DNA from 3 places in the Janthinobacterium sp. YR213 genome. Region 1 is predicted to be linked to each of the others. Evidence: predicted binding sites of a transcription regulator. Region 1 holds the regulator's gene; each other region holds the start of a gene.
What was found. Region 1 encodes LexA, which represses DNA repair genes until DNA is damaged. Its sites were predicted from a motif close to ACTGTATNNNNATACAGT; they were not measured.
Positions count from the first base shown of each region.

Region 1 (10,107 bases):
AACTGCCCGTGGGCGCGCAGGAAGTGCGCACGGGCCTCGTGACGGTGGAACTGCCGGGCCGCTTCCAGGTCTTGCCTGGCCGCCCCAGCGTGATCCTCGACGTGGCGCACAACCCCCATGCAGCGTCGGCGCTGAACCAGAACCTGGGCAATATGGGTTTCCACCCGTACACGTATGCTGTGTTCGGCTCCATGCTGGACAAGGATATCGATGGCGTACTGGCCGCGATGAGCGAGCACGTCGACCACTGGTGCCTGACGGGCCTGCCTTCGCCGCGCGCGGCCACGGCCTCCGAACTGGCCGCCAAGGTGCAGATCATGCTCGAAGACAAGCCCGACAGCAGCGAACATACTGTGTCTATTTTCGATGATCCGGCACAAGCTTTTGCAAATGCAATGAGCCGGGCCGGTGAGAATGATAGAATTGTGGTCTTTGGTTCTTTCCTCACCGTTGCCGGCGTGATGAAGGCCCGAAAATCCTCACTTCACTGAAACGCACTCGACTGAAAATCACGCATGGGCTTGTTCTCGAAACTGTTTAAAAACAAGCAAGAATCCTCTGGCGAAGACAGCGGCTTTTATGTCCCTGGCGAAGCACAGTCGCCGACCCGCAAGCGCGCCGCCAACACCTCCGGTGGCGGCGGATCGCGCCGTGGCGGCAAGGAGGCGCCGGATCCGGTCTTGCCTGAAAAGAAGCGCGCACGCCGCCGCCTGGTCGGGGCGATTGCCCTGGCCCTGGGCGTAGCTGTCGGCTTGCCGATGCTGCTCGATTCCGAGCCGAAGGCGCCCTTCAACGATATTGCCATCGACATTCCGTCGAAGGAAAAGGCCGCCGCACCTGCACCGGCGCCCGTGCCGGCCATTCCGGCCCAGGCCGCAGCGAATGGCCTGGACCAGTCCGAGGAAATCGTCGATGCGCCGCTGCCGCCTGCAGCCAAGCCTACGCCCACACCGGCACCCGTGCTGGCCGCCGCCCAGCCTGCACCGGTCAAGCCGACCTATGTGGAACCGAAACCTGAGCCCAAGCCTGAGCCCAAGCCGGTCAAGGTGGAGCCGAAGCCGGAAGCGAAGCACGAACCCAAGCCTGAGCCGAAACACGAGCCCAAGCCCGAGCCCAAGCATGAAGTAAAACCGGAAGCGAAGCCCGAGACTAAGCCTGCCAAGCCGGCGCAATCGGCCGACGATGCCGCGCGCGCGCTGGCTATCCTGGAAGGCAAGCCGCAAGAGAAAGTACAAGACAAGGCGCACGACGCCGGCAGCGGCAAGTTCGTGGTGCAGGTGGCGGCCTTGGCGACGCAGGACAAGGTCGACGAATTGCAGGACAAGCTGCGCGAAGCGGGCATCAAGTCGTACACGCAAAAAGTCTCCAGCCCGGCGGGCGAGCGCATCCGCGTGCGCGTGGGCCCGTTCGGCAGCCGCGAAGACGCCGAAAAGACCCGCGCCAAGCTGCAAAAGCTGGGCCTGGGCGGCAGCCTGGTACCGGCGTGATGTTGCAAGGCTGAGCGCACGTGACGATTTTCGATTACCTGGTGCTGTTCGTGCTGGTGACGTCCGTGCTGATCAGCATGATGCGTGGCCTGGTCAAGGAAATACTGTCATTGGTCAGCTGGATCGTGGCTTTCGTCATTGCCAACGCCTATGGCGCCACGCTGGCGAAATTCCTGCCGGAAGCCGTGCCAGGCGAAGCTGTCCGTTTGTTGCTGGCATTCGTGGTGCTGTTCATCGGCGTACGCATTTTGATGGGATTGCTGTCCATGACGGTCGACGCGCTCGTCAAGGTGACGGGCCTGAGCCTGGCCGACCGCACCCTGGGCAGCCTGTTCGGCGTGGCGCGGGGCCTTGTGATCGTGCTGACCGCCGTCATCTTGTGTGGCATGACGTCCATACCGCAGCAGCCATTCTGGAAAAACGCGCAGCTCAGCCCGCTCGCGGAGCAGGGCGCGCGCGCCATCAAGCCTTATCTGCCTGCCGCTTACGCGCAGCATGTGAAATTTTGAATTTTTTTTAAAATCAGTAGCACAGTTTAGGAGCACACCATGTGTGGCATCGTCGGCGTCGTTTCCCATCAACCTGTCAATCAATTGCTCTATGATGCATTGTTGCTCCTGCAACATCGCGGTCAGGACGCGGCAGGGATTGCGACCAATCACAGCAGTATGTTTTCCATGCACAAAGCCAATGGCCTCGTGCGTGACGTCTTCCGTACGCGCAACATGCGTTCGCTGCAAGGTACGACGGGCATCGGCCATTGCCGCTACCCGACGGCCGGTTCGTCGAGCGAAGAGGAAGCACAACCGTTCTATGTGAATGCGCCGTTCGGCATCACCCTGGCGCACAATGGCAACCTGACCAACTGGGAACAGTTGAAGCTGGAAATGTTCAAGAACGACCGCCGCCACATCAATACCGATTCCGATTCGGAAGTGCTGCTCAACGTGCTGGCGCATGAAATCCAGGAAGCGACGACGGGCCTGAACCTGGACCCGGAAGCCATCTTCAAGGCCGTTACCGTGCTGAACCGCCGCGTCAAGGGTGGTTACGCCGCCGTGGCGCAAATCGCCGGCGTGGGCTTGCTGGCCTTCCGCGATCCGCACGGCATCCGCCCGCTGTGCCTGGGCATCAATGAAACGGAGCAAGGTCCGGAATACCTGATCGCTTCCGAATCCGTGGCCCTGGAAGGCATGGGCTTCCGCTTCGTGCGCGACATCGGTCCCGGCGAAGCCGTCTTCATCGATGCTGACAAGCAATTGCACAGCGCCCAATGCGCCGACAATGCCAGCCTGAACCCGTGCGTGTTCGAATTCGTCTACCTGGCCCGTCCCGACTCCGTCATCGACGGTGCCTCCGTGTACGCCACGCGCCTGAAAATGGGCGAGTACCTGGCCGAGAAGATCCGCGCCGAATTGCCAGGCGTGCATATCGACGTGGTCATGCCGATTCCCGATTCCTCGCGTCCGGCCGCCATCCAGCTGGCCATGGCGCTGAACATCGAGTACCGCGAAGGTTTCATCAAGAACCGCTATATCGGCCGTACCTTCATCATGCCGGGCCAGGCGGCGCGCAAGAAATCCGTGCGCCAGAAGCTCAACGCGATCCCGTCCGAATTCAAGGACAAGGTCGTGCTGCTGGTCGACGATTCCATCGTGCGCGGCACCACTAGCCGTGAAATCGTGCAGATGGCGCGCGAAGCGGGCGCGACGAAAGTCATCTTCGCCTCGGCTGCGCCTCCGGTGATCTACCCGAACGTGTACGGCATCGACATGCCGACGCGCGACGAACTGATCGCCTATGGCCGCACGACGGAAGAAGTGTGCCGCGAAATCACGGCCGACTACCTGGTGTACCAGGATATCGGCGCGCTCAAGCAGGCCATCGCCGACGTCAACCCGGCCCTGACCAACTTCGAAGCGTCGTGCTTCGATGGTGTGTACGTGACGGGCGACGTGTCGCAGGAATACCTGGACCGCCTGGAATATGCGCGCCACCATCCGAAGGCGGCAGCGCCCGAAGATACGCCGCGTTCCCAGCTGAACCTGAACCTGGCGACAACAGAAGCGTAATTATCTTGCCCGGCTAGCGCCGGGCTTTTTTTGCTCCGCGATCATGAACGATAAAAAAAACTACGGCTTTACCACCACCATCCTGCATAACGACCGCCGCAAGGGCATCGAGCACGGTTCCCTGCACAAGCCCGTGCATACTTCCGTTGCCTTCGGCTACGGCGATGCGCGCCAGCTCGCTTCCGTATTCCAGGGCAAGGAGCCCGGCTTCCGCTACGGCCGCCAGGGCAATCCGACCGTCTCCGCGCTGGAAGACAAGGTCAACAAGATGGAAGACGGCGTCGCCACGCTGTGCTTCGCCACCGGCATGGGCGCCATCGGCGCCGTGGTGCAGGCGCTCTTGCGCGCTGGCGACCATGTCGTGTCGTCGGCCTTTTTGTTTGGCAACACCAACAGCCTGTGGCAAACGGTGACAGGGCAGGGCGTCGGCGTGTCGTTTGTCGACGCCACGGACGTGGCCAATGTGGCCGCCGCCATCACGCCGCAAACGCGCATCGTGTTTGTCGAAACCATCGCCAATCCGCGCACGCAGATCGCCGACCTGGCGAAGATCGGCGCGTTGTGCAAGGAACGCGGCATTTTGTACATCGTCGACAACACCATGACGACGCCCTACCTGTTCCGCCCGAAAGCCGTGGGCGCTGGCCTGGTGGTCAATGCGCTGACAAAATCCATCGGCGGCCACGGCAATGCCCTGGGCGGCAGCTTGACGGACACGGGCGTGTTCGACTGGACGCAGTATCCGAACATTTTCGACAATTACAAGAAGGCGGCGCCGGCGCAGTGGGGCATCGCGCAAATCCGCGCCAAGGCATTGCGCGATTTTGGTGCCTCCCTGGGCCCGGAGGCGGCGCACCATATCGCCGTCGGCGCGGAAACCATGGCCTTGCGCATGGACCGCACCTGCTCGAACGCCCTGGCGCTGGCCACCATGCTGGCCGCCGACCCGCGGGTAGCGGCCGTGCACTACCCGGGCCTGGCCGCGCATCCGCAGCACGCGCTGGCGACGGATTTGTTCCGCAGCTATGGCTCGCTGTTCAGCTTTGAGCTGAAGGATGGCATCGATTGCTTCGATTTCCTCAATCGTCTCAATCTTGCCATTCCAGCGAGCAATCTCGGCGACACCCGCACCCTGGTCATTCCCGTCGCCCACACGATCTTTTACGAGATGGGCGCCGAGCGCCGCGCCAGCATGGGCATCGCCGAATCCCTGATCCGCGTGTCCGTCGGTATCGAGGATGAGGCGGACTTGCTCGAGGATTTCCGTAGCGCCCTGGATGCATAAAACGCCTGGGCAATAAAAAAAGGGCCGCAACAGTCATGCTGTTGCGGCCCTTTTTACATGCGGTGGTTCAATGCCAGCTGCGCATCAAGCCTACCGCCAAACCTTCCAGGGCGAATTCATCTTCCGGCGATACGGTGATGACCTTGAAGTCGGGGTTTTCCGGCAGCAATTCGATGACGGAACCCGTTTTCTTGTAGCGCTTGACGGTGACTTCGTCGCCGATGCGGGCGACGACGATCTGGCCATTCTTGGCGCTATCGACCTTCTTGACGGCCAGTAAATCGCCATCCATGATGCCTGCGTCGCGCATGGACCAGCCGCGCACCTTCAGCAGGAAGTCGGGCTTGGCTGAGAACAGGGCGGGGTCCACGTTGTAGCTCGCTTCCAGGTTTTCCTGTGCCAGGATGGGCGAGCCTGCCGCCACCCGGCCGATCAGGGGCAACGACATCAGCAGCGCTGCCGGCACTTTCGATGGCAGGGCTTCGGCGGCCGCGCCGATCAGGCGGATGCCGCGCGAGGTGCCGGGAGAAATCTCGATCGCGCCCTTGCGGGCCAGGGCCTGCAAATGCTCTTCGGCCGCGTTGGCCGATTTGAAACCCAGTTCATTGGCGATTTCGGCACGGGTGGGAGGAAAGCCCGTGTTTTCAATCGCGTCCTTGATCAGGTTCAGGATTTGTTCTTGTCGTGCTGTCAGCTTGATCATGAGCGGTGGGTGCATACTAAAATGCTGTCTATATGAACAGTCTGTATTTTTGTACAGTATCGCCCACTATGCAAGGGGATTTCCGTGTTTTAGGCGAATTTCGCAAGAAATACTTGTCCAGGGGCGGAAAGCACGGTGGCGCGCGGGCTTTTCGGGCGCTTGTGGAAGGAATGATTGAAACGTTTGCAAAAGGCGGTTATAATCTTCGGCTGACCTTCCCACACCCGTCTTGACGCCGGGGTGGGCGATTATCAATCCGACCTGAAGGAGTTTGCATGCGTCATTATGAAATAGTCTTTATCGTCCATCCGGACCAAAGCGAGCAAGTGCCCGCGATGATCGAACGCTACAAAGCCAGCGTAACCACCCGCGGCGGTTCGGTTCACCGCGTGGAAGATTGGGGCCGCCGTCAAATGGCTTACTCGATCCAAAAGCTGCCTAAAGCACACTACATCTGCCTGAACATCGAATGCGACAACGAGACCCTGGTCGAGTTGGAAACAGCATTCAAATTCAATGATGCCGTGTTGCGTCACCTGACCGTTAAAATGAAGAAAGCTGAAACAGCTCCTTCGCCGATGATGAAATCGGTACAACGCGAAGACGCGGCCAAAAGCCACCGCACCGAAGCACCAGCAGCCGCTCCAGCCGCAGCAGCAGCTTAATTCTTGACCAGGATCGTGCGCTGAACCAGCTACAAGTAACCGCCATCATTGCCGAGCGCGAAATATTGCGCTATACCCCGGCAGGGCTGCCGATTGTGAATGCAGTATTGCAACACAGTTCGCAGCAGATGGAAGCAGGGATTGCCCGTTTGACCGAGTTTGATGTTGCCGCGCTAGCCGCTGGCGAAATTTCAGGCAGGTTCAGTCAGGCAAGCTTGGGCGGGGTGTATCAGTTCACGGGTTTCCTGGCCAGGAAGAGCCGCAACAGCAAGAGTTTGGTGTTTCACATCATTGATTTTAGTGCAGTCAATTCTGACTAGCGCATTTTAGATACAGGAGCCTGACATGGCATTCGGTAAAAAGTTCGACAAAAATAAGCTCAAGCTTAAAGAAAAACGCAAACAGCAAAACCCGTTGTTCAAACGCAAGAAGTTCTGCCGCTTCACCGCAGCTCACGTTGAGCAAGTCGACTACAAAGACGTCGACACGCTGAAAGACTTCGTCCAAGAAAACGGCAAGATCATGCCAGCACGCCTGACCGGTACCAAAGCGCACTACCAGCGCCAAGTTGACACCGCAATCAAGCGCGCTCGCTTCCTCGCGCTGCTGCCATACACCGATCTGCACCACGCTTAATCGGTCAGATATTCCTGGAGAAGAACTATGCAAATCATTCTGTTAGAAAAAGTTGTTAACGTCGGTAACCTCGGCGAAGTCGTCAAAGTCAAAGACGGTTACGCACGTAACTTCCTGATCCCGCAACGCCTGGCACGTCGTGCTACGGCAACCGCTGTGGCTGAATTCGAAGTCAAGCGCGCCGAACTGGAAAAAGCTGCTGCCGCTAAACTGGCCGCATCGCAAGCCCAGGGCGAAAAACTGAGCGGCCTGACCGTTCAAGTTGCTCAAAAAGCTGGTGTTGATGGCCGTCTGTTTGGTTCCGTCACCAACTTCGACATCGCTGAAGCGCTGACCAAGCAAGGTTTTGCTGTTGAAAAAGCACAAATCCGCATGCCTACCGGCCCGCTGAAGATCGTTGGCGAGCACAACGTTTCGGTTGCTCTGCACACCGACGTGGTCGTGGAAGTTGTTATCGCTGTCGTACCAGACGCGAACGCGTAATCGTCTGCGGGCCTGGCCCGCAAGCGCTGCCGCACTATGAAAAGCCGGGTTCGCCCGGCTTTTTTGTGGCCTTTTTTTCGCTCAATTTCAGCCCTTTATTTTTGCCAGCACGCCGAAGCGGGTATAATTCGCGCCATGAACGCCCCCTCTGATCCGCAACTGGATTCCCTCCGTATTCCGCCGCATTCGATCGAAGCAGAACAATCCGTTATCGGTGGTCTGCTGCGCGACAATGCCGCGTATGACCGCATCGCCGACTTCATGCATGCGGAGGATTTCTATCGCTATGACCATCGCATCATCTTCGAGCAAATCGTCAAGATGGTTAACGCTTCCAAGCCAGCCGATGTCATTACTGTTTTTGAAACCCTGACCCAGCTCGGCAAGGCCGATGATGTGGGCGGACTCGCTTACCTGAACGCCATGGCGCAAAACACGCCATCGGCCGCGAACATCCGGCGCTACGCCGAGATCGTGCGCGACCGCGGCGTGCTGCGCAAGCTCATCACCGTCGCCGACGATATCTCCGGCACGGCCTTCAGCCCGCAAGGCAAGGAAGTCAAGCAGATGCTTGACGAGGCCGAATCGAAGATTTTCGCCATCGCCGAAGAAGGCGCGCGCGGCGCTCAGGGCTGGACCGCCATCCAGCCCCTGCTGACGCAAGTGGTCGAGCGCATCGACGAACTGTACAGCCGCGATAACCAGAGTGAAATCACGGGCGTGCCCACCGGTTTCATCGACCTCGACCGCATGACCTCCGGTCTGCAGCCGGGCGACCTGGTGATCGTGGCGGGCCGTCCATCGATGGGCAAGACGGCGTTTTCCGTCAACATCGGCGAAAACGTGGCCATCGACAGCGGCTTGCCCGTGGCCGTGTTCTCGATGGAGATGGGCGGCGCCCAGCTGGCCATGCGTATGCTCGGCTCCGTCGGACAGCTCGACCAGCACCGCTTGCGCACGGGCCGCCTGAACGACGAGGACTGGCCGCGCCTGACGAATGCGATCCAGAAGATGAACGACGCGCAGTTGTACATCGATGAAACGCCGGCGCTCAACTCGATCGAATTGCGCGCCCGCTCGCGCCGCCTGTCGCGTCAATGCGGCAAGCTGGGCCTGATCATCGTCGATTACTTGCAGCTGATGTCGGCCAATACGCCGGGCGACAACCGCGCCACGGAGATTTCCGAGATTTCGCGGGGCTTGAAAGGCCTGGCGAAAGAACTCGGCTGCCCCGTGATCGCGCTGTCCCAGCTGAACCGCTCGCTGGAGCAACGCCCGAACAAACGTCCTGTCATGTCCGACTTGCGCGAATCGGGCGCTATTGAGCAGGATGCCGACGTGATCCTGTTCATTTACCGCGACGAGGTGTATAACCCCGACTCGCCAGACAAGGGAACGGCCGAAATCATCATCGGTAAACAACGTAACGGTCCAATCGGCAGCATCCGCCTCACCTTCATGGGGCAGTACACCAAATTTGGCAATTACAGTGGTGGCCTGGCGCTTTACCAAGGCGACTAACACAGCAGCACTGATATTCCATTGGCCGCCCCTTCATCAAAAGGGGCGGCTTTCTGTAGTAAATAACACGACTCAATGCTTAACGGAGAATGACATGTTTGGACGCTTGATGCCCACTGAGGGCAAGTTTTTTGAATTGTTTAACCAGCACGCGGAACTGTGCGTCAAGGGCGCCAAAGAGATGCTCGGCCTGATGACCAATTTCGACGACCTGGAAAACCGCGTGCATGCGATCGAAAGCATCGAGAAACAGGCGGACAAAGTCACCTACGCCACCGTGGAAATGCTGCACAAGACCTTCATCACGCCGATCGACCGCGACGACATCCATCAGTTGATCACGCGCCAGGACGACATCCTCGACCTGCTGGAAGATGCGGCGCAAACCGTTTCGCTGTACGACCTGAAAGCCGTCACGCCGGAAGCCAAGCGTCTGGCCGAACTGGTGCTGGCCTGTACCGAAAAAGTGCGCGACGCCGTCGCCATGCTGCATAACATGGACAATTCGCGCAAGATCGTCGCCATCTGCGAGGAGATCGACCGCCTGGAATCGGATGCCGACCACGTGATGCGCGCCGCCATGTCCAAGCTGTTCCGCGATGAGCCGGACGTGCGCAACCTGATCAAGCTGAAAGCGATCTACGAAATTCTGGAAACCGTGACCGACCGTTGCGAAGATGTGTCCAATATTATCGAAGGCATCATCGTCGAAAACGCGTAAGCGTTGGGCCTGTCCTGAACCAGAATCAGAAAAGAAACTACAATGACCATACAAATCAGCATCTACGTGCTAGGCCTGTTGATCGTCCTCGCGCTGCTGTTTGACTTCATGAACGGCTTCCATGATGCCGCCAACGCGATCGCCACGGTGGTCTCGACGGGCGTATTGAAACCGCAGACCGCGGTTGCCATGGCCGCCACGTTCAACTTCGTCGCCATCTTCGTGTTCCACCAGCTGACCGTGGCCGCCACGGTGGGCAAGGGCACCATTGACCCGGCGGTGATCGACCAGTACGTGATCTTCGGCGCGCTGATGGGCGCCATCTTCTGGAATTTGTTTACCTGGTACTACGGCATTCCCTCGTCGTCCTCGCACGCGCTGATCGGCGGCCTGGTGGGCGCCGCTGTCGCCAAGTCCGGCACGGGCGCGCTGGTCGCGGCCGGCCTGTGGAAAACCGTGGCTTTCATCGTCATCGCACCCGTGCTGGGCTTTGTGTTCGGTTCGATCATGATGCTGCTCGTGTCATGGATTTTC
Region 1 covers NZ_FNDA01000001.1:1,912,464-1,922,570, reverse strand. Annotated here, with positions in the region: gene folC (bifunctional tetrahydrofolate synthase/dihydrofolate synthase) at 1-491, shown strand, start outside; gene BLT98_RS08455 (SPOR domain-containing protein) at 516-1,487, shown strand; gene BLT98_RS08450 (CvpA family protein) at 1,508-1,996, shown strand; gene purF (amidophosphoribosyltransferase) at 2,036-3,559, shown strand; gene BLT98_RS08440 (cystathionine gamma-synthase family protein) at 3,603-4,844, shown strand; gene lexA (transcriptional repressor LexA) at 4,912-5,547, opposite strand; gene rpsF (30S ribosomal protein S6) at 5,823-6,212, shown strand; gene priB (primosomal replication protein N) at 6,233-6,532, shown strand; gene rpsR (30S ribosomal protein S18) at 6,558-6,848, shown strand; gene rplI (50S ribosomal protein L9) at 6,876-7,331, shown strand; gene BLT98_RS08410 (replicative DNA helicase) at 7,467-8,852, shown strand; gene BLT98_RS08405 (DUF47 domain-containing protein) at 8,947-9,573, shown strand; gene BLT98_RS08400 (inorganic phosphate transporter) at 9,616-10,107, shown strand, end outside.

Region 2 (10,107 bases), on a different contig from region 1:
CCTTCGGTTCCGGGAACCAAAGGGCTTTTCTTTTATTGGCGGAGCGGACGGGACTCGAACCCGCGACCCCCGACGTGACAGGCCGGTATTCTAACCAACTGAACTACCACTCCAAGCTCGTATGATCTGTGTTGCTGATCCATGAAGCACTGGATAATTTTCTGTTTGGTGGTGGGTGCTGAGAGGCTCGAACTCCCGACCTACGCCTTGTAAGGGCGCCGCTCTACCAACTGAGCTAAGCACCCGCATACCCAGAAAACTATCCCGACGTTTGTCACCACGTCTGGAAGAGGCACTATTATAGGGGGCGCTTTCCCCCTTGTGCAACTATTCTTATGGGATAAAAGCATTTTTTTGCTGAAAAACGCAAAAATATTCGGGGCGAGGGAGGGCTGGCGTTTTTTCTGCTTCTGAAATGGGAAAAGCCCTTCGGTTCTGGGAACCAAAGGGCTTTTCTTTTATTGGCGGAGCGGACGGGACTCGAACCCGCGACCCCCGACGTGACAGGCCGGTATTCTAACCAACTGAACTACCACTCCAAGCTCGTATGATCTGTATTGCTGATCCATGAAGCACTGGACAGTTTTCTGATTTGGTGGGTGCTGAGAGGCTCGAACTCCCGACCTACGCCTTGTAAGGGCGCCGCTCTACCAACTGAGCTAAGCACCCGTTGCTTGTCTCAGAAAACCATCCCGACGTTTGTCACCACGTCTGGAAGAGGCGCTATTATAGGACGGGCGAAATCCTTCTGCAAGCGCTTTTTTTCACTTTACTCTGTAATACCCCATTGCGACAGCATCCACGCCATATTGAACGCATTCTCGGCGATGGCGTTATAGCGGCCAGAGGCGCCGCCGTGGCCGGCGCCCATATTCGTTTTCAGCAGCAGGGGATTGCCATCCGTTTTGTACGCGCGCAGCTTGGCCACATACTTGGCCGGTTCCCAGTACATGACCTGGCTGTCGTTGAGGCCCGTGGTCACCAGCATGGCGGGGTAATTCTTGCGCGCAATGTTGTCGTACGGCGAGTAGCTGAGCATGTAGTCGTAGGCCGCCTTCTGGTTCGGGTCGCCCCATTCCAGGTACTCGCCCGTCGTCAGCGGCAGGCTGGCGTCCATCATGGTGTTCATCACGTCGACGAACGGCACGGCCGCGTGCACGGCGTGGAACAGGTCCGGGCGCATGTTGACGACGGCGCCCATCAGCAAGCCGCCCGCGCTGCCGCCCTGGATGATCAGGCGGTTCGGGCTGGTCCATTTTTCGCGCACCAGGTAGTCGGCGCTGTCGATGAAGTCATTGAAGGTGTTTTTCTTCTTCATCAGCATGCCGTCTTCATGCCAGGCTTCGCCCATGTCGGTGCCGCCGCGGATATGCGCCTGCGCATAGATGACGCCACGGTCCAGCAGGCTGATGCGGCTGATGGCAAAACTGGCTTCCGTGGAAATGCCATACGAACCATACGAGTACAGCAGCAGCGGCGCGGAACCGTCGAGCTTGACGCCTTTCTTGTAGACGATCCACAGCGGTACTTGCACGCCATCGCGCGCCTTCACCCACAGGCGCTGCGTGGTGTAGCGGCTGCCGTCAAAGCCGCCGACGATTTCCTGCTGCTTCAGCACCGTGCGCTTGCCGTCTTGCATGCTGACGTCGATGATGGTGGGCGGCGTGACGGGCGACTGGTAGGACATGCGAAATTGCGTGGAGGAAAATTCCGGCGTACCGACGGAGGTCGCCAGGTAGACGGGGTCGTCGAACTGCACCGTTTTCCAGTTTTTATGCGCGAAATCAAGGATGCGCGCGCGGTTCAGGGCACGGGCCTTTTCCATCACCACCAGGTAGCCCTGGAAGACGTCGATGGACTGGATCACGGCATCCTTGTTGTGCGGCACGACGGTCTTCCAGTTCTTCGGCTGCGGCGCGGACAGCGGCGCGCTGACGACACGGAAATTCTTCGCCTCCTTGTTGGTCAGAATATACAGCTGGCCATCGCGGTGCTCGATGCCGTAGCGGTGGCCTTTTTCACGTTTCAGCACGGATTGAAAGGTGCCTTGCGGCGTGCTCGTTGGCAGCAGCAGCACTTCGCTCGTATCCGTGCTGCGCGCGGTGAGCACAAAGTAGCGATGGTCGCGCGTGCGGCTCACGCCGATGGCGAACTGTTCCACTGGCTCGTGGTAGACCTGCTGCAAGGTGCCGCCCAGCGGCAGGCGGAACAATCGGTCCGCGCGCTTGGTGGTGGCGTCTTCCTGCGTCAGCATCAGGGTGGCATTGTCCGCCGCCCAGGCCAGGGACGTGACTCGAGGCATGGTATCGCCCAGCAACTTGCCCGTCTTCAAGTCCTTGACATGCAGCTCGTACTGGCGGAAACCCGTCGTGTCGGTGGTGTAGGCCAGCAACTGTTCATTCGGGCTGATGCTGAATGCGCGCACGGCAAAGAACTTCTGGCCTTCGGCCAATTGATTCTGGTCCAGCAAGATTTCCTCAGCCGCCTGCGCATCGTAGGCGCCGTTCGTGCCGACGGGGCGGCGGCAGTGAATCGGATATTGTTTGCCCGCTTCCGTGCGCGTGTAATAGTAGAAATTGCCCTGGCGCGCAGGCACGGACAGGTCCACTTCCTGCATGCGGCCCTTGACCTCCGCAGTCACCTTGTCGGCCAGCGGCTGGATCGGGGCCGTGACGGCGGCCGTGTAGGCGTTTTCCGCATTCAGGTAATCGATCACGGCAGGATCGGTTTTCTTTTGCAGCCAGCGGTAGTCGTCCGTGACGACCGTGCCGTGGCGCGTTTCCTGCCACGCCGTCCTGGCGGCGACAGGCGCGGTGGCGAGGGGGCTGGTGTCGGCCAGCGCGGATGGCGCCAGTGTGGACAGCAGCAGGGCCGGCAGGATGGATAACCAGGCGGACCGGCGGCGCGAAGCGTGATGGGCGATGGACAAGGCGATTCCCTTTCATAGTTGTGTCAGGATTGTAATCTTGCTATTGAGAAAAGCAACCGCCGTGCTTGTGCGTTTCAACTTGCATCCACGGACATTTCCAGCGATACTGTATATAACTACAGTATTCGACAGCATCCCGCCGCGAGGTGCCCTTGACCACATCTGCCCTTACATTGCCTGAAACCCGCCGCTGGATTGCCCACCTGGACATGGATGCCTTCTTTGCCTCCGTGGAACTATTAAAATATCCGGAACTGCGCGGCGAAGCCGTCGTCATCGGCGGCGGGCGCTTGCAGCAGCCCGTGCTGCAGGAAGACGGCACGCGGCAGTTTGCGCGCATGCGCGATTATGTGGGGCGCGGCGTCGTTACCACGTCGACCTATGCGGCGCGCGCGTTTGGCGTGTTTTCCGCCATGGGCATCATGAAGGCGGCCAAGCTGGCGCCCGACAGCATCCTGTTGCCGGCCGACTTCGAGGCTTACCGCGAGTATTCGGCGCGCTTCAAGCAGGCCGTGGCCCAGCTGTGCCCCATCATCCAGAACGTGGGCATCGATGAAATCTATGTCGACCTGACGGAGTATGGCGAGCAGGCGCCGGCCATGGCGGCGCGCCTGAAGGCGGCCGTGTTCGAGGCGACGGGCCTGTCGTGCTCGATCGGCCTGGCGCCCAACAAGTTGCTGGCGAAAATCTGTTCCGATCTGGAAAAACCGGACGGGCTCACCATTTTGCAGCCCGAGGATATCGAAGCGCGCGTGTGGCCCTTGCCGGCGAAAAAAATCAATGGCATCGGCCCGAAGGCGACAGCCAAGCTGGAGGCCCTGGGCATAGTCACCATCGGCGAGCTGGCACGGGCCGACATGGCCATGCTGCGCACGCAGTTTGGCGACTTGTACACGGGCTGGCTGCGCCAGGCGGCGCTGGGCATCGATGACCGGCCTGTGCAGACGAGCCGGGAAACCAAGTCCGTCAGCCGCGAAACGACGTTCGAGCGCGACTTGCAGGTGGTGCGCGACCGCGCCACCCTGTCGGAAAAGCTGGAAAGCCTGTGCACGCGCGTGGCCGGTGACCTCGACAAGCAGTCGCTGGCGGGGCGCACGGTGGGCATCAAGCTGCGCTTCGAGGATTTCAGCACCGTCACGCGCGACATCACCTTGCCCAGCGCCACGGCGGACGCGGCCGCCATCCTGCGCGCCAGCCGCGATTGCTTGCGGCGCGTGCCATTTGAAAAGAAAATCCGCCTGCTGGGCGTGCGTATCTCGACCTTGTCCGATCCGGCCATCGTGACGCGGCAGGCGCCGGCCCAGGCGGAGCTGTTTCCCGCCCTGTAGCGGCATTCCCCATGCATCAACAACACCGCGCCAGTCCGCGCTTTTGACGGCATTCCCGTGTCGAAAGTGTAGAATGGCGTTCCCCTGGCACTACTGAAACAAACGGAAGACAAAAACTATGTGGTTCAAGAATCTTCAGATTTACCGCCTGCCCGCACCATGGGCCTATACGCCAGAACAACTGGAAGAGGCCTTGTCCTCGAACAAATTTACGCCGGCGACCAGCATGGATCTGATGCGCCAGGGCTGGGATACGCCACGCCCGAACGGCGGCCTGGTCCATGTGGTCAACAAGCAGATGCTGATCTTGCTGGGCACGGAAAAGAAACTGCTGCCAGCGACCGTCATCAATCAGGTGGCCAAGGCCCGCGCTGCCGAGATGGAAGAAGCACAAGGCTTTGCCCCAGGCAAGAAAGCCATGAAGGAATTGAAGGAGCGCGTGGCCGACGAGTTGCTGCCGCGCGCCTTCAGCATCCGCAGCAACGTCTGGACGTGGATCGACCCCGTCAATGGCTGGCTGGTGGTCGATGCCGCCAGTCCGGCAAAGGCCGATGAAGTCATCAAGCTGCTGTTGAAAGCCGTCGACAAATTGCCGCTGGAAAGCCTGCGCGTGCAGCGCTCGCCCGTGGCGGTGATGACGGAATGGCTACAGGCCGACGATGCGCCTGCCGGCTTCACGGTCGACATGGATACGGAATTGCGCGCCACGGGCGAAAGCAAGGCCACCGTGCGCTACGTGCGCCACACCCTGGAAGCGGACGACGTGCGCCGCCACATCGCGGCCGGCAAGCAGTGCACGCGCCTGGCGATGACGTGGAACGACAAGATTTCGTTCGTGCTGACGGAATCGCTGGCCATCAAGAGCGTCAAGCCGCTGGACGTGATCAAGGAAACGGAATCGAGCACGAAGAACGACGAAGAACGTTTCGACGGCGACGTGATGCTGATGACGGGCGAATTGAGCAAGCTGATGGCCGACGTGGTCGAGGCATTGGGCGGCGAAGCGACGGCGTAACAGCAGCCATGCTGCTACAAAAAAAGGAGCTGCGGCTCCTTTTTTTTCGCCTGTGCAATATGTTGCAACATAAAAAAAGCGCCTTGCACGGTGAGGTGTAAGGCGCTTTCAGGACAATCTAATTTAAGACATCAAATTAGAACTTGTAGCTACCGGTGAAGTAGAACGAACGCATCATTGGATCGGCGTAGCGTGGATCGAAGCCAACCTGGTGGCCCGACGAAGCGCGTAGCGACAGAGGCGGTTCACGGTCAAACAGGTTCTTGATACCAGCGCGCAGCGTCACAGCCGAGTTGAAGGCATAGCGGCCTTGCAGATCGACGGTGGTGTACGAAGGAACTTCCAGACGGATCGTTTCCAGTTTCCTGGTATCGACGTTCAGTACCGAAGCGGCTGCATCGGTGTAGCCGTTACGATAGCTGACAACCATGGTGCTGGTCAGTTTGCCGGTTTCCAGGCTCATGTTCAGCTTGACCAGGTTACGGAACGTGACTGCATCGGTGATGCCGAAGTAGTTCATGTTGGTCGTCCACTGATTCTTGGTGCCTGGCACGGTGTAGTCAGCCTTGAGCATGTGGGTGCCGCTCAGGTTGGCCGTCAGGTTACCGAAATCAAAGCGATGACGCGCCGTCATGTCCCAGTCGATACCGCGGTTATGCGTCTGGCCGATGTTCATCGACAGCGATTTGAAGGCGAAGTAAGGCAGGCCGGTCGATGGCTCGATGTAGGTACCGAACAGGTCTTTGTACAGCGTTGGATTGCCGAAGGCCTGGGTTTCGCTGACGGCCGAGACCGCGTCGGTGATCTTCACGTCCCACAGGTCGGCGCCGAACGAGAATGCCGAGCTAGGTTCGATACGGAAACCGACGGTGTATTGCTTCGATTTTTCCGGTTTCAGGTTTTCGTTACCACCAGCCAATTGGTTGTACTGGGTTGCTGCTGGACGGCACATGGCGTCGCCTGGGAACGGGCAGTTCCATGGTTTTGCCGTGAAGCCGTTGTTGACCAGCGGCTGGCCGATGTCCAGCATGCTCGGTGCCTTGAAGCCCGTGCCGTACGAACCGCGCAGCAGTACTTGCTGCACTGGCTGCCAGCGTGCCGTCACTTTGTAGGTGCTGGCGCTTTGGTCTTTACCGATGGACTTGTTCACCACACCGTTGTCGATCTTGGTGATGGTGTCGTAACGGCCAGCCAGGCTCACTTCCACCGTTTTGGTGACAGGTGCCAGCAACTCGGCGAACACGCCGTAGGTCTCGCGGCTCAGGTCGTAACGTGGCGAGGTGTTGAAGTTGTAGATCGTGCTGGTGCTGGCACCGGCGCTTGGCGATTGCTCGTACTTGTATTCGCGGTAGTCGCCGCCGATACCGATATTGGCCTTGCCGCCTGGCAGGGTGAACAGTTCGCGCGAGCCGTGCGCATCGATACCGCGCATGGTGGTCGATGCCGTACGGATCGAACCGTTGAATTGCGAATCGTTGATCAGCTTTTGCAGTTCTGGCGATGCGTTACCGGCTGGCAAGAATGGGTTGAACTGCGGATTGCTCTGCATCTTGACGAAGTCGGCGTTCTTGGCATAGCCGCCCACGTAGCGCTCGTCGATCGCGTTTTGCGACCAGGTCAGGGCCGATTCCACGTTCCATTCGCCGACTTCGCCTTCCACGCCGACGACGAAATGCTTGGTGTCGGTGATGGTGTTGCTGGCGCGGGTGCCCCAGTCGACCATGCGGTAGTTGGCGGTAACGGATTTCACGTCGTCATGCTGTGCTTGTGTCAGGCCTGGGCGCACGTACTGGTTGTACAGTGCGCTGTTCTTGGCGATGCTGATCGGTACCGGGTTGGCGGCGATACGTGCCGTCAGGTCAAAGCGCGACAGGGCCACTTCGGCAAACGCATTCAGGTTGTCCGTCAGTTTGTAGGTACCGCGGGCGAACAGGCTGTCGCGTTTCGATTCTGGAACGATTTCAACCGTCGAGCCGCCATCGAAACCGCAAGCCTTGCTATTGGTTGCCGTGACGTAGTTGGTCGGACCGCAATCGTTGCGGGGGCCACTGGCTGCCAGGTACGGATTGAACATGATCGGTTGCGTCGCGCTATTGTTGAACGCAACGGTGGCATTCGCTGGCGCGGTCGAGGTGCTGGTACGGTCGTAGATGTAGTTCTTGCCGCCATAGCTGACAGGAATGAACGACGAACGGGCGAACGAACGGTCCGTTGCGCGCAGTTTCGACTGCTCATCGTGGCGGTACGATACCAGCACGTTGAAACGGTCTTCGTCAAGATCGCCGAAGCCGTAGGTGACGTTGGTGTTCCAGGCGTTGCCGCCTTTATTTTCCGGGCCGCCATAGGTGGCTTCCAGAGTGCCGCCTTGGACATTTTTCTTCAGAATGAAGTTGATCACGCCGGCAATAGCGTCCGAGCCGTACAGTGCCGAAGCGCCGTCGGTCAGGATTTCGACGCGCTCAACCGCGCTCATTGGAATGGCGTTCAGGTTGACGGAGGTGCCCGAGCCTTGTGGCGCGATGCGGCGGCCGTTCAACAGGACCAGGGTGTAGCTTTCGCCGATGTCATGGATCGACGCGCTGGTGCGGCCGCCCGAGTTGGAACCGGCAGCCACGGCGCCGATGGTGAAACCTTGCATGGCTGGCAGGCTTTGTACCAGGTCAGCCACGGTGGTGGCGCCGGTACGGGCGATCGCTTCTTGCGTCAGGCGCTGCACTGGCAGTGCGCCTTCGACGGCGATACGTTTGATACTCGAACCGGTAATTTCAACTTTTTGAATTGCTTCGTCCGCCATGGATTGGCCAGAGAACAAGACACTACCTGCCAGGACGGTCAGGGCCAGACGTACGCTGCGCACGCCAATTTTTTCTTTAAATGCCATTATAACAATTACTCCGTAGTAGTTTTAATAACGACAAGCAGTACACGAGCACCGCTCAAGCCATCGGATGGATGGCCAGCGGAGGCGTGTACGGTAGGCGGAACCACGTCTGGGGGAGGTGGAAGACTACTTAGCGCAATATTGTTATAAATGCACTTCTTACTTGTCGAGGCAAACATTATGTCGTCTCAGCAAGAAAAAATGCACCTCAACCGTGTCGGATTTGGCAATAAATTGTGGATACAGAAGAATATTTAATTTAACTGTTAAATTGCAGTTTTATATTTATATATATCGTCGTTTTTAAAAATGATCAATGGTGTTTTTTTACAACATAAAATTATTCTATTGGCAATTCGATGTTTTACCTACAATAATTCGAGAAAAACTATTGCTTTGCAGAATTTATGAAAGGTAAAAAAATGTAAAAAAAGCCCGTTAAAACGGGCTGGTCGAATTGTGACAGAGTGTCAGTCAGACCGTGTGCCGGTCCGCTTGCCGCGCCCCGTCTGCCAAAGGCTTACAAGGGCTGGAATACGCCGGCGGCGCGGTTCTTTTGCACATTGTCCCAGGCGAAGATCTGGCCATTCATGGCCACATATACGCCGGCTGGCAAGGTTTGCGCCACACCGCAGGCAAAGCCCAGGTTGAACAAGGCATCGGAGTTGTCGATTTCGTAGGGAATCATGGCGCCCGTCAAGATCACCGTTTGCTGCAGGTTCGCCGCGCCCAGCACTTGCGCCGTTTCGCGCATGGTGTCGGTGCCGTGGATGATGACGATGGCTTTTTCCTGTGCCGCGCGGCACGAGGCCAGCACGCGCTGGCGGTCCGCATCCTGCATGTCGAGCGAATCGAGCAGGGGCAGTTGCTCCAGCGCCACGGGCGCCGTCATGCGCGCACGGGCAATCGCTGCCGGCAAATGACTGTCGGAAAAGCCCAGGGTACCGTTCAATTCGTTGTAGTGTTTGTCGAAAGTGCCGCCAGTGGCGAGTATGCGCAAAGTCATGATGTGGTCACGATGTCAGTGGAGAATGACGCGCATGATAGCGTGGATTGGCACCGTTGCGTGAATGCCGCCGCAGATGGGGCAGCGTGCCTGCCGCCCTGCTGCCGCGCCGCATCTGGAAAATTTGGCCATCTGTGAGTACACTGGTTTCTTTGTTTGCCTGCCACCCCGACTCCGTATGAAAGCGCTCGCTCCCGGCACCGTCATTTTTCACCGCCACCGCGGTTACGGGGTGATTACGTCCGTCAATTTGCTGACGGGCTGGATCGCCGCCCGTTTCGGTAGCGAAGCGCGGACCCTGGACCTGAACCTGTCGACCGACGACGTGCAATTCGCCGATGGCGAAGCGATCCTGTTTCGCCGCGCGCCGCCGGACCGCATGCCGCACGCGCGCCTGATGGCCATGGTGCGCGAGCTGCACCAGGCCGGCTATCAAAAACTGTATCTGTATTCCTGGCCCAAGCCGTCCGGCCTGCACTGGCGCTGGCATTTGTTTGCGGGGCCGCGCGACTGGATGCAGCGGCCCTGGCGCGAAGGCTGGTACGGCTCGGGCGCCGATTACAACGTCAACCCCGTGATGGGCTGGGGTGATACGCCCGGCGCCACCACTGGCGAGCTGATCGATGCCCTGGCCCGTTTCGATCCGCAAGGCCTGGCGCAGGCGCTGGGGCGCGACGACGACCATAGCGACTGGTTTGGCCGCGTTTGCGATGCTTTATTGCCTAATTACATGTACAGCCTGGACATGCAGCGCACGCCAGGCGAGCCCTTGCAAGACATGCCGCCCGTGCCGGTCGTCGCCGTGCGCGCCGGCGTGGCGCCGTACAGTGGGCCGGACATCGCCTGGCCGCCCGGCTGGGCCGGCCTGTGGCGCGGCCGGCACGTGTTGCCCGCGCCCGCCATCCGCATCACGGGCGAGCCCGATTTGTTGAAGGGCTTTCAGCGCTC
Region 2 covers NZ_FNDA01000008.1:126,949-137,055, forward strand. Annotated here, with positions in the region: tRNA gene BLT98_RS27030 (tRNA-Asp) at 37-113, opposite strand; tRNA gene BLT98_RS27035 (tRNA-Val) at 170-245, opposite strand; tRNA gene BLT98_RS27040 (tRNA-Asp) at 463-539, opposite strand; tRNA gene BLT98_RS27045 (tRNA-Val) at 594-669, opposite strand; gene BLT98_RS27050 (S9 family peptidase) at 770-2,929, opposite strand; gene dinB (DNA polymerase IV) at 3,103-4,257, shown strand; gene BLT98_RS27060 (recombination-associated protein RdgC) at 4,376-5,272, shown strand; gene BLT98_RS27065 (TonB-dependent receptor) at 5,409-8,066, opposite strand; gene BLT98_RS27070 (asparaginase domain-containing protein) at 8,674-9,159, opposite strand; gene BLT98_RS27075 (L-asparaginase) at 9,338-10,107, shown strand, end outside; gene BLT98_RS27080 (D-2-hydroxyacid dehydrogenase family protein) at 10,099-10,107, opposite strand, start outside.
Region 2: dinB (DNA polymerase IV) is a predicted target of LexA. The motif match lies at 3,035-3,052, and genes of this name have one in related genera.

Region 3 (10,107 bases), on a different contig from region 1:
TTGCTGGCACCGTTGGCGCAATTGCTCGGCAGCCAGTATGCGGAGCTGCGCCGCCAGGAAGAGAGCATCGACAAGCTCAACACGCAGTTGCGCGACGCCCAGCGCCGCATCGACCAGCTCAATGAAAAACTGGAAGCACTGAAAAACATCGAGCGCAGCCTGTCCGTGCGCCCTGCCGCGGGAGCGCCGAAATGAGCGAGCACGCCCACATTCTATTGGTCGACGACGATCCCGACCTGCTGCGCCTGCTGACCATCCGCCTGAAGGCGGGCAACTATCGGGTGACGGCCGTGGGCAGCGCGGAAGCGGCACTGGCGCGCCTGGCCGTGGAATTGCCGGCCCTGGTCATTACCGACGTGCAATTACCGGGCCGCGACGGCCTGGCCTTGTTCGATGAAATCCGCCGCCAGCATTCGGCCCTGCCCGTGATTCTCTTGACGGCGCACGGTACCATCCCCGACGCCGTCGACGCGACGGCGCGCGGCGCGTTTGCGTATCTGACAAAGCCGTTCGACGGCAAGCTGCTGATGGAAAAAGTGGCGTATGCCATCAACTTGTCCACCGTCATGCCGGCCGCAGCGTCCGGTGACGAGAGCTGGCGTGCCGAGCTGATCAGCCGCAGTTCGCAGATGGCCGAACTGCTGACCGAAGCCAAGCTGGTGGCGGGATCGGACGCCAGCATCCTGATCCGCGGACCCTCCGGCACGGGCAAGGAATTGCTGGCGCGCGCGCTGCACAACGCCAGCCGCCGCGCCAAGGCGCCGTTCATTGCCGTCAACTGCGGCGCCATTCCCGAGCAGCTGCTGGAATCGGAACTGTTTGGCCACGTGAAAGGCTCGTTTACGGGTGCCGTCGGCAATCGTGAAGGCTTGTTCCAGGCGGCTGATGGCGGCACCCTGTTTTTAGATGAGATCGGCGACATGCCCTTGCCGCTGCAGGTGAAACTGCTGCGCGTGCTGCAGGAACGGGCCGTGCGCCCCGTGGGCGCCGACCAGACGCGTCCGGTTGACGTGCGGCTCCTGTCCGCCACGCACCGCGACCTGGACGTGGCCATGCAGGAGGGGCAATTCCGCGAAGACTTGTATTACCGCCTGAACGTGGTGACCTTGACCCTGCCGCCGCTGGCCGAGCGCCGCGAAGACATCTCCCTGCTGGCGAACCATTTCCTGCAGAAGCTGGCGGCCAAGTACCAGAAACCCCTGAATGGCTTCGCTCCCGATGCCTTGACTGCCCTGGTGGCCGCGCCATGGCCCGGCAATGTGCGCCAGTTGGTCAATGTCGTCGAGCAAGTGTGCGCGCTGGCCACGGCGCCGCTGGTGCCCTTGTCCCTGGTGCAGCGCGCGCTGCGCGTGCCGTCCTTGGAGGCGCTCAGCTACAACGAAGCCAAGCAGCGCTTCGAGCGCGACTATCTGATCCAATTGCTGCGCCTGACGGATGGCAATGTGGCCGACGCAGCCCGCCTGGCCGACCGCAACCGCACGGAGTTCTATCGTTTATTACAGAAATACGAGCTGACACCGGCCCTGTTCAGGCTTGACGGCGACCCTGTCGCTGAATAGCGACAAAAATAAAGCGTTGAAAATCAGGGGCTTGGCGTAAAACATTGACGGTCTTGCCACAATCTGTCGCTGTCAGGCGACAAAAAGCCCCGTTTTTCCGGCCAGATCCGTCTGAAATGCGCTGGAAAAATCGAGTTCGAGTATAAGTCGTTGATTTTCAAGGAAATTTAAAAGCTGGCACGGTGCTTGCTGTATGGGTAGATGTGACGCTTCAAAGTGTTGCTTTATCCAAGTAAGAAGCTTTTAACTTCATTGAGAGGAACTACCATGCAAACATCGAAACTGTTCAATACCCTGGTTGCCGCTATCGTACTGTCGGGCGCCTCGATCACCGCTTCGCATGCAGCTGACTCCGCCCCAAAAGCACAAGCTCCTGCTGACACCGTAGTGGCCGCCAACGCTGCCGCTGCCGTCCCTGATGAAACCATCACTTCCTCGGCCAAGGCCGCCCTGAGCGCCGATGCGCAAGCCGCTGCCCTGCCAGTCAAGGTAGCAACCCAGCAAGGTGTGGTCGTGCTGTCTGGCGACGTGCCGAGCGCCGAAGCGGGTGACCGCGTCGTGCAGATCGTCGCTTCCGTGAGCGGCGTGAAAGAAATCAAGAACGAGCTGAAAGTCAAAGCCGCCGGCTAATCCCCGCGCGGTAACGCCTCGCGCTGTACTTTACTCCGGGTTGCCCTGTCTGCGGACAGGGCATTTTTTTGCCTGTTTCAGTTGGTCTTGACTGTTTCAACCGCTGCTTGCGGAGGCGGTACTGTCACAGGAGCTGTGGCGATGTCCCGCATCTGGATTGTTGTCGTATTGGGATAATCAAATCCTGCCCCTGTGTTACGGTCGACAATGTAGCCAATACCGCCGCCCAGTAAAATATTGCCCCATACGGCACCATTCGATTTTGATACCAGAGTCGAAGTTCCAGACAGATTGCCCTTCTTGCAGTCGACGATCATGTCGCCAGTGCTCTTATGCACCATAACGCTGCCAGGGCTGACAACGAACCAGTTGCCTGCATCGTTGCTGAGATTGCAGCCAATACCGGACACTTCCTTGCTCTCATGAATGGTCTGGATAGATACAGGCTGAAATTTTTCGCCCGCGACGGATGCGCAGCCAGTCAACGCCAGTGATGCTAAGACAACAGATAACTTATACATATTGATCCTAGATGTAGTTGTAATTTTTAGAACAAACTAGTGTAAATTGGCATTGTTTATTTATCCATGAAAATATTTTAATTATGAAAATATTGTTTCTTTTTAGATGAATCACTGGAAGCGCGAATAATGCGGATAGCAAATCCTCTGTCATTCTCACTGTATGATTTTTAGCGATGAGGAATCGAGTTCAACGGTAGAATAGCCAGTACTGGCGCCGCTCCCGGCGCTGTTTGTCATCCCCGGCACAGCATGCTGTTGCAAGGCTGCGCCGTTACCAGGCTACCGCATGTCTTCTTTTTCCCCCGCTGCCCTGTTGCGCAATCTGAAACCCGATAATTTCACCATCGCCCTGCTCGTCACCGTGGGGCTGGCCACTTTCCTGCCCTGCACGGGCCAGACGGCCGTGGTCTTCGGCAACATCACCACGGTTGCCATCGGCGCCCTGTTCTTCCTGCATGGCGCCAAGCTGTCGCGCGAAGCCGTGGTGGCCGGCGCCATGCACTGGCGCCTGCATTTGCTGGTGCTGGCCAGCACCTTTGTCCTGTTTCCGCTGCTGGGCCTGGCCTTGCGTCCGCTGGCGCTGACGTTCCTGACGCCCGACCTGTACATGGGCATTTTGTTCCTGTGCGCGCTGCCCTCCACCGTGCAATCCTCGATCGCCATGACGGCCATGGCGCGCGGCAACGTGCCGGCCGCCATCTGCAGCGCCTCGGCCTCGAACTTCATCGGCATCTTCCTCGCCCCCATCCTGGTGGGCTTGCTGGTGGCCAAGGGCGCGGAAAGCAAGTCGTCGGTGGACGCCGTGCTGTCCATCGTCATGCAGCTGCTGCTGCCATTCCTGGCCGGCCAGTTCCTGCGCCGCTGGATCGGCCGCTGGGTCGACCGCCATAAAGCCACCCTGAAATATGTCGACCAGGGTTCGATCTTGCTGGTGGTCTACACGGCCTTCAGCGAAGCCGTCAGCGAAGGCCTGTGGCATACGATTTCGGTGGAAACCCTGGTCGCCCTGGGCTTGATCAGCCTGCTGCTGCTGGCGCTGGTGCTGGGTATTTCCACCTTCATCAGCCGCCGCCTGGGTTTCAACAAGGAAGACGAAATCGCCATCGTCTTTTGCGCCTCGAAGAAAAGCCTGGCCAGCGGCGTGCCGATGGCCAAGGTGCTGTTTTCCACCCGTTCGCTGGGCATGGTGATCTTGCCGCTGATGCTGTTCCACCAGATTCAGCTGATGATCTGCGCCGTGATCGCGCAACGCTATGCGCGGCGCGATGAGGGGCAGGAAGTGCCGGCTTCAACGCTGTGATGGCTATCCTGCCCTAGCAGCAGCGCCTGCCGCAGCCCCTCGACTATCGCGGCGTACGCCTGCCGCCGGCTTGCCGCATCGGGCGCGCGCAGCACATACGAGGGGTGATATACGGCGACCACCCAGCGCCCATCGTGCCGGATGGGCGTGCCGATCAGCGGCGTCATGCTTGCCGCGCCGTCCTGCAGGATGGACTTCAATGCCGTGCTGCCCAGTGCCACGATCACTTGCGGTTTCACGCTGGCCAATTCCTGTTCCAGCCAGCCATGGCAGGCGAGGATTTCGCGCTGCGCGGGCGTCTTGTGCAGGCGGCGCTTGCCGCGCGGTTCCCACTTGAAATGCTTGACGGCGTTGGTCAGGTAAATACTGTCGCGCGCCATGCCCGCTTCCCGCAGCGCCTGGTCCAGCAGTGCGCCGGCCGGGCCCACGAAGGGCAGGCCTGCCAGGTCTTCCTGGTCGCCCGGCTGTTCGCCCACCAGCATGATGCGCGCCTGAGAAGGCCCCGTGCCGGGCACGGCTTGCGTGGCGTGCTGCCACAGCGCGCAGCGGCGGCATTGGTCCAGGGTGGTGGGCAGGTCGCGCGCGGGCTGGGCGCGCTCGGCGGAGACCGGGATCATGGTCGCGCCGCTGCGCTGGCCCACGCTGGCCGTCTGGCCCGTGCGCCGTTCGCCGTTGGCGGCGCCGCTGAGCATGGCGGGCACGATGGCGCCTTCGGGCAAGTTCTTCCAGAAGCGCGAGGGGATATGGCTGCGCAGCAGGCCGGCATTGACGCGCGCGGGATTGAAGATGCTGCGGTAGTAGGTCAGCCACAGGGCTTCGCCCGCATCGTCGATATCGGCCGCTCCGCTCAGCAGGGCCGGTCCCGCATGCAAGGTCGTGCCATCCCACAACATGCTGGCGGCGGGCGTGGCGATCATCCAGCTGGCAGATCCCATGCGGCGGGCGAAGTGGCGCGCCACCTGCGGCAGCACGTCGTGCGTGGGCTCGAACCAGGCGACGAAGCGGGGCGCACCCTCGGCTTCGCTGCGTTCGCGGAAACGCACATACGCATGCATGTCGTGCTCTTCGCGGCGTACGGCGTTGGCCATGGCGTGCAGGCGCGCGCCGTCCGCGTCAGCGGGAGAAAGTACATCGTGCTGGCCCAGTTGCCAGCGCCAGAGCACCTGGTACAGGAATGCCCAGCGGTCATGCACGTTGAAACAGGCGGCGCTTTCCAGCAATTCCACCAGGGAACGGGGCAGGCGCAGCAACGGCGCGCTGGTATCCGTCGCATCTGGCGTCGAGGAAAACAGGTCGCCATCACCGGGCTGTGACTGCCAGGCAACGTCGGCAGGCGGCACGCCGCGCGCGATCAGTTCGCGCGCGGCCGCGCGCCACTCGTCGAACGATTGCGCCAGCCGCACCACCGTACTCATGCGGCCTGCAGCTCCGGCCACAAATTCATCTGCTGCGGCGCTTCCGCCAAGGCGCGGCGCAGGTGTTCCGAGGCAGTGGTGTCGCGCGCGGGAAAGTAGTCGGCCGTGATGATGAAGGGGGCGATTTTCTTCATGCTGCAGCGCAGGCGCGACAGGTCGGCGTAGCGCACTTGCCGCAACTGGCGCAGGTCGACGATGCGCTGCGCGTTGCGCAGGCCGATGCCGGGCACGCGGGCGATCATGTGTTGCGCCGCACGGTTCAAGTCCAGCGGAAAATGTTCGCGGTGCGCCAGCGCCCACGCCAGTTTCGGATCGATATCGAGCGCCAGGTTGCCGCCAGTGGCGGGCAGCAGTTCGCTGGCCTGGAAACCATAGCTGCGTAGCAAGAAATCGGCCTGGTACAGCCGGTGTTCGCGCAGCATGGGCGGCGGCGCCAGCGGCACGCTTTTCGGGCTGTCGGGGATGGGGCTGAAGGCCGAGTAATACACGCGCTTGAGTTTGTAGCTGCCATACAGGGTCTCAGCCGTGGAGAGGATTTGCTGGTCGTCGCTGGCGTCGGCGCCGACGATCATCTGCGTGCTTTGCCCGGCCGGTGCGAAACGCGGCGCGCGCGGTTCTTCCGCTTTCTCATCGAGCTTGCGGCGGATGGAACCCATGGCCAGCTTGATCGTATGCACGCTTTTTTCCGGCGCCAGCTTTTGCACGCTATCCTGCGTCGGCAGTTCGATGTTGACGCTGAGCCGGTCCGCATAGCAGCCCGCCTGTGCGATCAGGGCGGGATCGGCGTCGGGGATGGTTTTCAGATGGATATAGCCGCGGAACTGGTGCACCTCGCGCAACTCGCGCGCCACCTGCACCAGCTGCTCCATCGTGTAGTCGGCCGACTGGATGATGCCGGAACTGAGGAACAGGCCGTCGATGTAGTTGCGCAGGTAAAAGTCGCTCGTGAGTTTCACCACCTCGGCCACCGTAAACCGCGCGCGCGGCACGTTCGACGTGCGGCGGTTGACGCAGTACTGGCAATCGTACAGGCAGTAATTGGTCAGCAGGATCTTGAGCAGCGAGACGCAGCGCCCGTCCGGCGTATAGCTGTGGCAAATGCCCATGCCCGAGGTGGCGCCAAAGCCGTCCTTGCCGATGGAATCGCGCCTGGGCGCGCCGCTGCTGGCGCAGGACGCGTCGTACTTGGCCGCGTCGGCCAGGATTTCCAGCTTGTCCGTCAATTCCATGGTGCACCTCGATATACTGTGTTTATATACAGTATATCAGGGATTCCACCTTGCGCAGGATTGATCCATGCGATGGCAGAACGCTATATATAAGTGTATATTACGGTCCTTGTCACCGTTCACTTACAAGGATACGATCATGCGCCTCACCTCCCTCGCCCGCCTGCTTGGCACCGCTCTTCTCGCTACTGCCGCCAGCTCCGCCTTTGCCGGCGAAGTGGTGGTGTCGGCCGCGGCCAGCCTGACGAATGCGTTCAAGGATGCGGCGCAAAGCTACGAGGCGCAGTATCCGGGCAGCAAGGTCTCACTCAACTTCGCCGCCTCGGGCGTGCTGCTGCAGCAGATCGTCAAGGGCGCGCCCGTCGACGTGTTTGCCTCGGCCGACCAGGAAACCATGGATGCGGCGCAAAAGCAGGGCCTCGTCTTGCCGGCCGACCGCATGGACTTCGTCGGCAACAGCCTGGTGCTGATCGTGCCGCACGACAGCAAGCTGGGCATCAAGAGCTTGAGCGATTTGACGCACAAGGGCGTGACCCGTGTGGCCATCGCCAATCCGGCCAGCGTGCCCGTCGGCCGCTATTCGGAAGGTGCGCTGAAAAAGGCGAATCTGTGGGAAGCCGTGCAGCCGAAAGCCATCGGCACGCAGAACGTGCGCCAGTCGCTCGACTATGTGGCGCGCGGCGAAGTCGATGCGGGCTTTGTCTACGCCACCGACGCGGCCATCATGAAGGATAAAGTGAACGTGGTGCTGGACGTGCCGCTCGAGGCGCCCGTGCTGTACCCGATCGCCACCATCAAGGGCAGCAGCAATGGCGCCGAAGCGAAGCGTTTCGTCAGCTTCCTGCAGACGGCGCCGGCGCAAGCCATTCTCGCCAAGTACGGTTTCAAGAAGCCATAATTCAGGTACGCGCCCGCATGGATATCGCCTGGACCGCGCTGGCCCTGTCGCTCAAGGTAGCGGCGTGGGCCACGGCGCTCAATTTGTTGCTCGGCATCGGCACGGGCTATCTGCTGGCGCGCACGCGTTTCCCCGGGCGCGAGCTGCTCGACGCCCTCCTGACCCTGCCGATGGTGATGCCGCCCACCGTGCTCGGCTATTACCTGCTGGTGCTGCTGGGCCGGCGCGGCACGCTGGGCATCTGGCTGCAGGACAACTTCGGCATCAACCTGATCTTTACGTGGCAGGGCGCCGTGATCGCCTCCACCGTGGTCGCCTTTCCCCTCGTCTTCAAGCCCGCGCGCGCCGCCTTCGAAGCGGTCGATGGCCAGCTGGAGCAGGCGGCCCGCGTGCTGGGCATCTCGGAAATGGCGATTTTCTTTCGCGTGACCTTGCCGCTGGCGTGGCGCGGCATCCTGGCCGGCGTGCTGCTGGGCTTTGTGCGCGCCCTGGGCGAATTCGGCGCCACCTTGATGGTGGCCGGCAGCATCCCCGGCAAGACGCAAACCCTGTCGGTGGCCGTGTATGAAGCCGTGCAGGCGGGTCAGGATGACGTGGCCAATACGCTGGTCCTGATTATCTCCTTTGTCTGCATCGTGGTGCTGTTGTCGGCTGGCCGCCTGGCGCCCGGGCGCATCGCGCACAAATGACGGCTATGATGATGCCTATGCAACTCGACCTCGACATTCGCGCCACCTTGCGCTCCGGCAAACGCCGCTTCGACATGCAAGTGCAATGCACGTCCGATAGCCAGCGCATCGCCATGTATGGCCCGTCCGGCGCAGGCAAGAGCATGACCCTGAAAGCCATTGCCGGACTCTTCACGCCTGACGCGGGCCATATCCGCCTGAACGGGCGCACCCTGTTCGATGCCGCCGCCGGCATCAACCTGCCGCCGCAGCAGCGCAATGTCGCCTACCTGTTCCAGGATTACGCGCTGTTCCCGCACCTGACGGTGCGCCAGAACGTGGGATTTGGCCTGGCGCGGGGCTGGTTCAATCCGCGCGCGCGCGAAAAATTGCAGAAGGTCGAGCATTGGCTTGACGCCTTCCATTTGCAGGAACTGGCGCACCAGTTTCCCGACGAGTTGTCCGGAGGCCAGCGCCAACGGGTGGCGCTGGCGAGGGCGCTTGTGGCCGAGCCCAGCGCGCTGCTGCTCGACGAGCCGTTTGCCGCCCTCGATCCGGCCCTGCGTGTCAAAATGCGTTTGGAACTGAGCCAGTGGCAGCAGCGCCTGGACGTGCCCATGATCCTGATCACACACGATCCGGAAGATGCGCGCATCCTGGGCGAGCATGTGCTGTACTTGCGCGACGGACAGATCGATAACAGGGAAGAACACATGGCATTGGGTGAACGCATTGGATAAATCAGCGGCAGCGGAAATCGGCTTGCAAGGCTCGGTATGGATGACGGTGGGCGGAGAAAACCTGGGCGGCGCCGGCCGGGTGGAATTGCTGGGCGCTATCGCCGAATGCGGCTCCATCACGCAGGCGGCCAAGCTTGTGAAGATGAGCTACAAGGCGGCCTGGGACGCCATAGACGCGATGAACAACCTGGCCGGCGAGCCGCTGGTCGAGCGCCTGACGGGCGGCAAGGGCGGCGGCGGCACGCGGCTGACGCAGCGGGGGCGCCAGCTGGTCGACAATTTCCGCATCATCGAGCGTGAGCATGCCCGCTACCTGCGCCAGCTGGGCAGCCAGGCGGAAGGCATCGCCGACGATCTTTTACTCATACGGAGAATGGCCATGAAAACCACGGCACGCAATCAATTCCTGGGCAAGGTGGCCGAACTGAAACAGGGCGCCGTCAACGACGAAGTCACCCTGGAATTGCCCGGCGGCCAGCAGATCGTCGCCATCGTCACGCAAGGCAGCAGCGCAAGCCTGGGCCTGGTGCCGGGCGCGGAAGCGTTTGCGCTGATCAAGGCCTCGTCCATCATCCTTGTGGCGGACAGCGAAGGCGCGCGCTTTTCCGCGCGCAACCAGCTGGCCGGCACCGTCACGCGGGTGCAGACGGGCGCCGTCAACACGGAAGTGGTGCTGGACTTGCCGCGCGGCGGCACGATTGCGGCCATCATCACCAACCAGAGCAGCACCGACCTGGGCATCGCCATCGGCAGCAGCGTGACGGCGATTTTCAAGGCATCCAGCGTGATTCTGGGCGTGCCCGCCTAAACCCAAAGCAAGGACTGGGGGCGTACCCTGAGGGTACGACCCCGGCCTTTATCTCTTGGGTTCAAACGAGCTTAATCCTTCAACCGCGACAACCAATCCGTCGCCGCCGCCAGCGCCTGCTCCAGTTCCTGCGCCGTGTGCGCCAGCAGCGCCGGCACCTCGTCCAGGCGGCCCGCGTCGATGGCTTCCTCTGTGGCGAACGCGGCGCGGATCAGGCGTTTCGTGCCCAGGGTGCCCACGGAGCCGCGCACGCCGTGCAGGATGCGCGCCACGTCGCTGTGGCGGCCTGCCTGCAATGCTGTTTCGGCGTCGCGCACGGGCGTCATGCCCTTGTTC
Region 3 covers NZ_FNDA01000003.1:758,876-768,982, forward strand. Annotated here, with positions in the region: gene BLT98_RS17340 (hypothetical protein) at 1-195, shown strand, start outside; gene BLT98_RS17345 (sigma 54-interacting transcriptional regulator) at 192-1,559, shown strand; gene BLT98_RS17350 (BON domain-containing protein) at 1,827-2,189, shown strand; gene BLT98_RS28860 (hypothetical protein) at 2,267-2,710, opposite strand; gene BLT98_RS17355 (bile acid:sodium symporter family protein) at 3,000-4,013, shown strand; gene BLT98_RS17360 (UdgX family uracil-DNA binding protein) at 3,965-5,428, opposite strand; gene BLT98_RS17365 (putative DNA modification/repair radical SAM protein) at 5,425-6,657, opposite strand; gene modA (molybdate ABC transporter substrate-binding protein) at 6,797-7,555, shown strand; gene modB (molybdate ABC transporter permease subunit) at 7,573-8,244, shown strand; gene BLT98_RS17380 (sulfate/molybdate ABC transporter ATP-binding protein) at 8,241-8,963, shown strand; gene BLT98_RS17385 (TOBE domain-containing protein) at 9,004-9,771, shown strand; gene BLT98_RS17390 (response regulator) at 9,843-10,107, opposite strand, start outside.
Region 3: BLT98_RS17365 (putative DNA modification/repair radical SAM protein) is a predicted target of LexA. The motif match lies at 6,673-6,690, and genes of this name have one in related genera.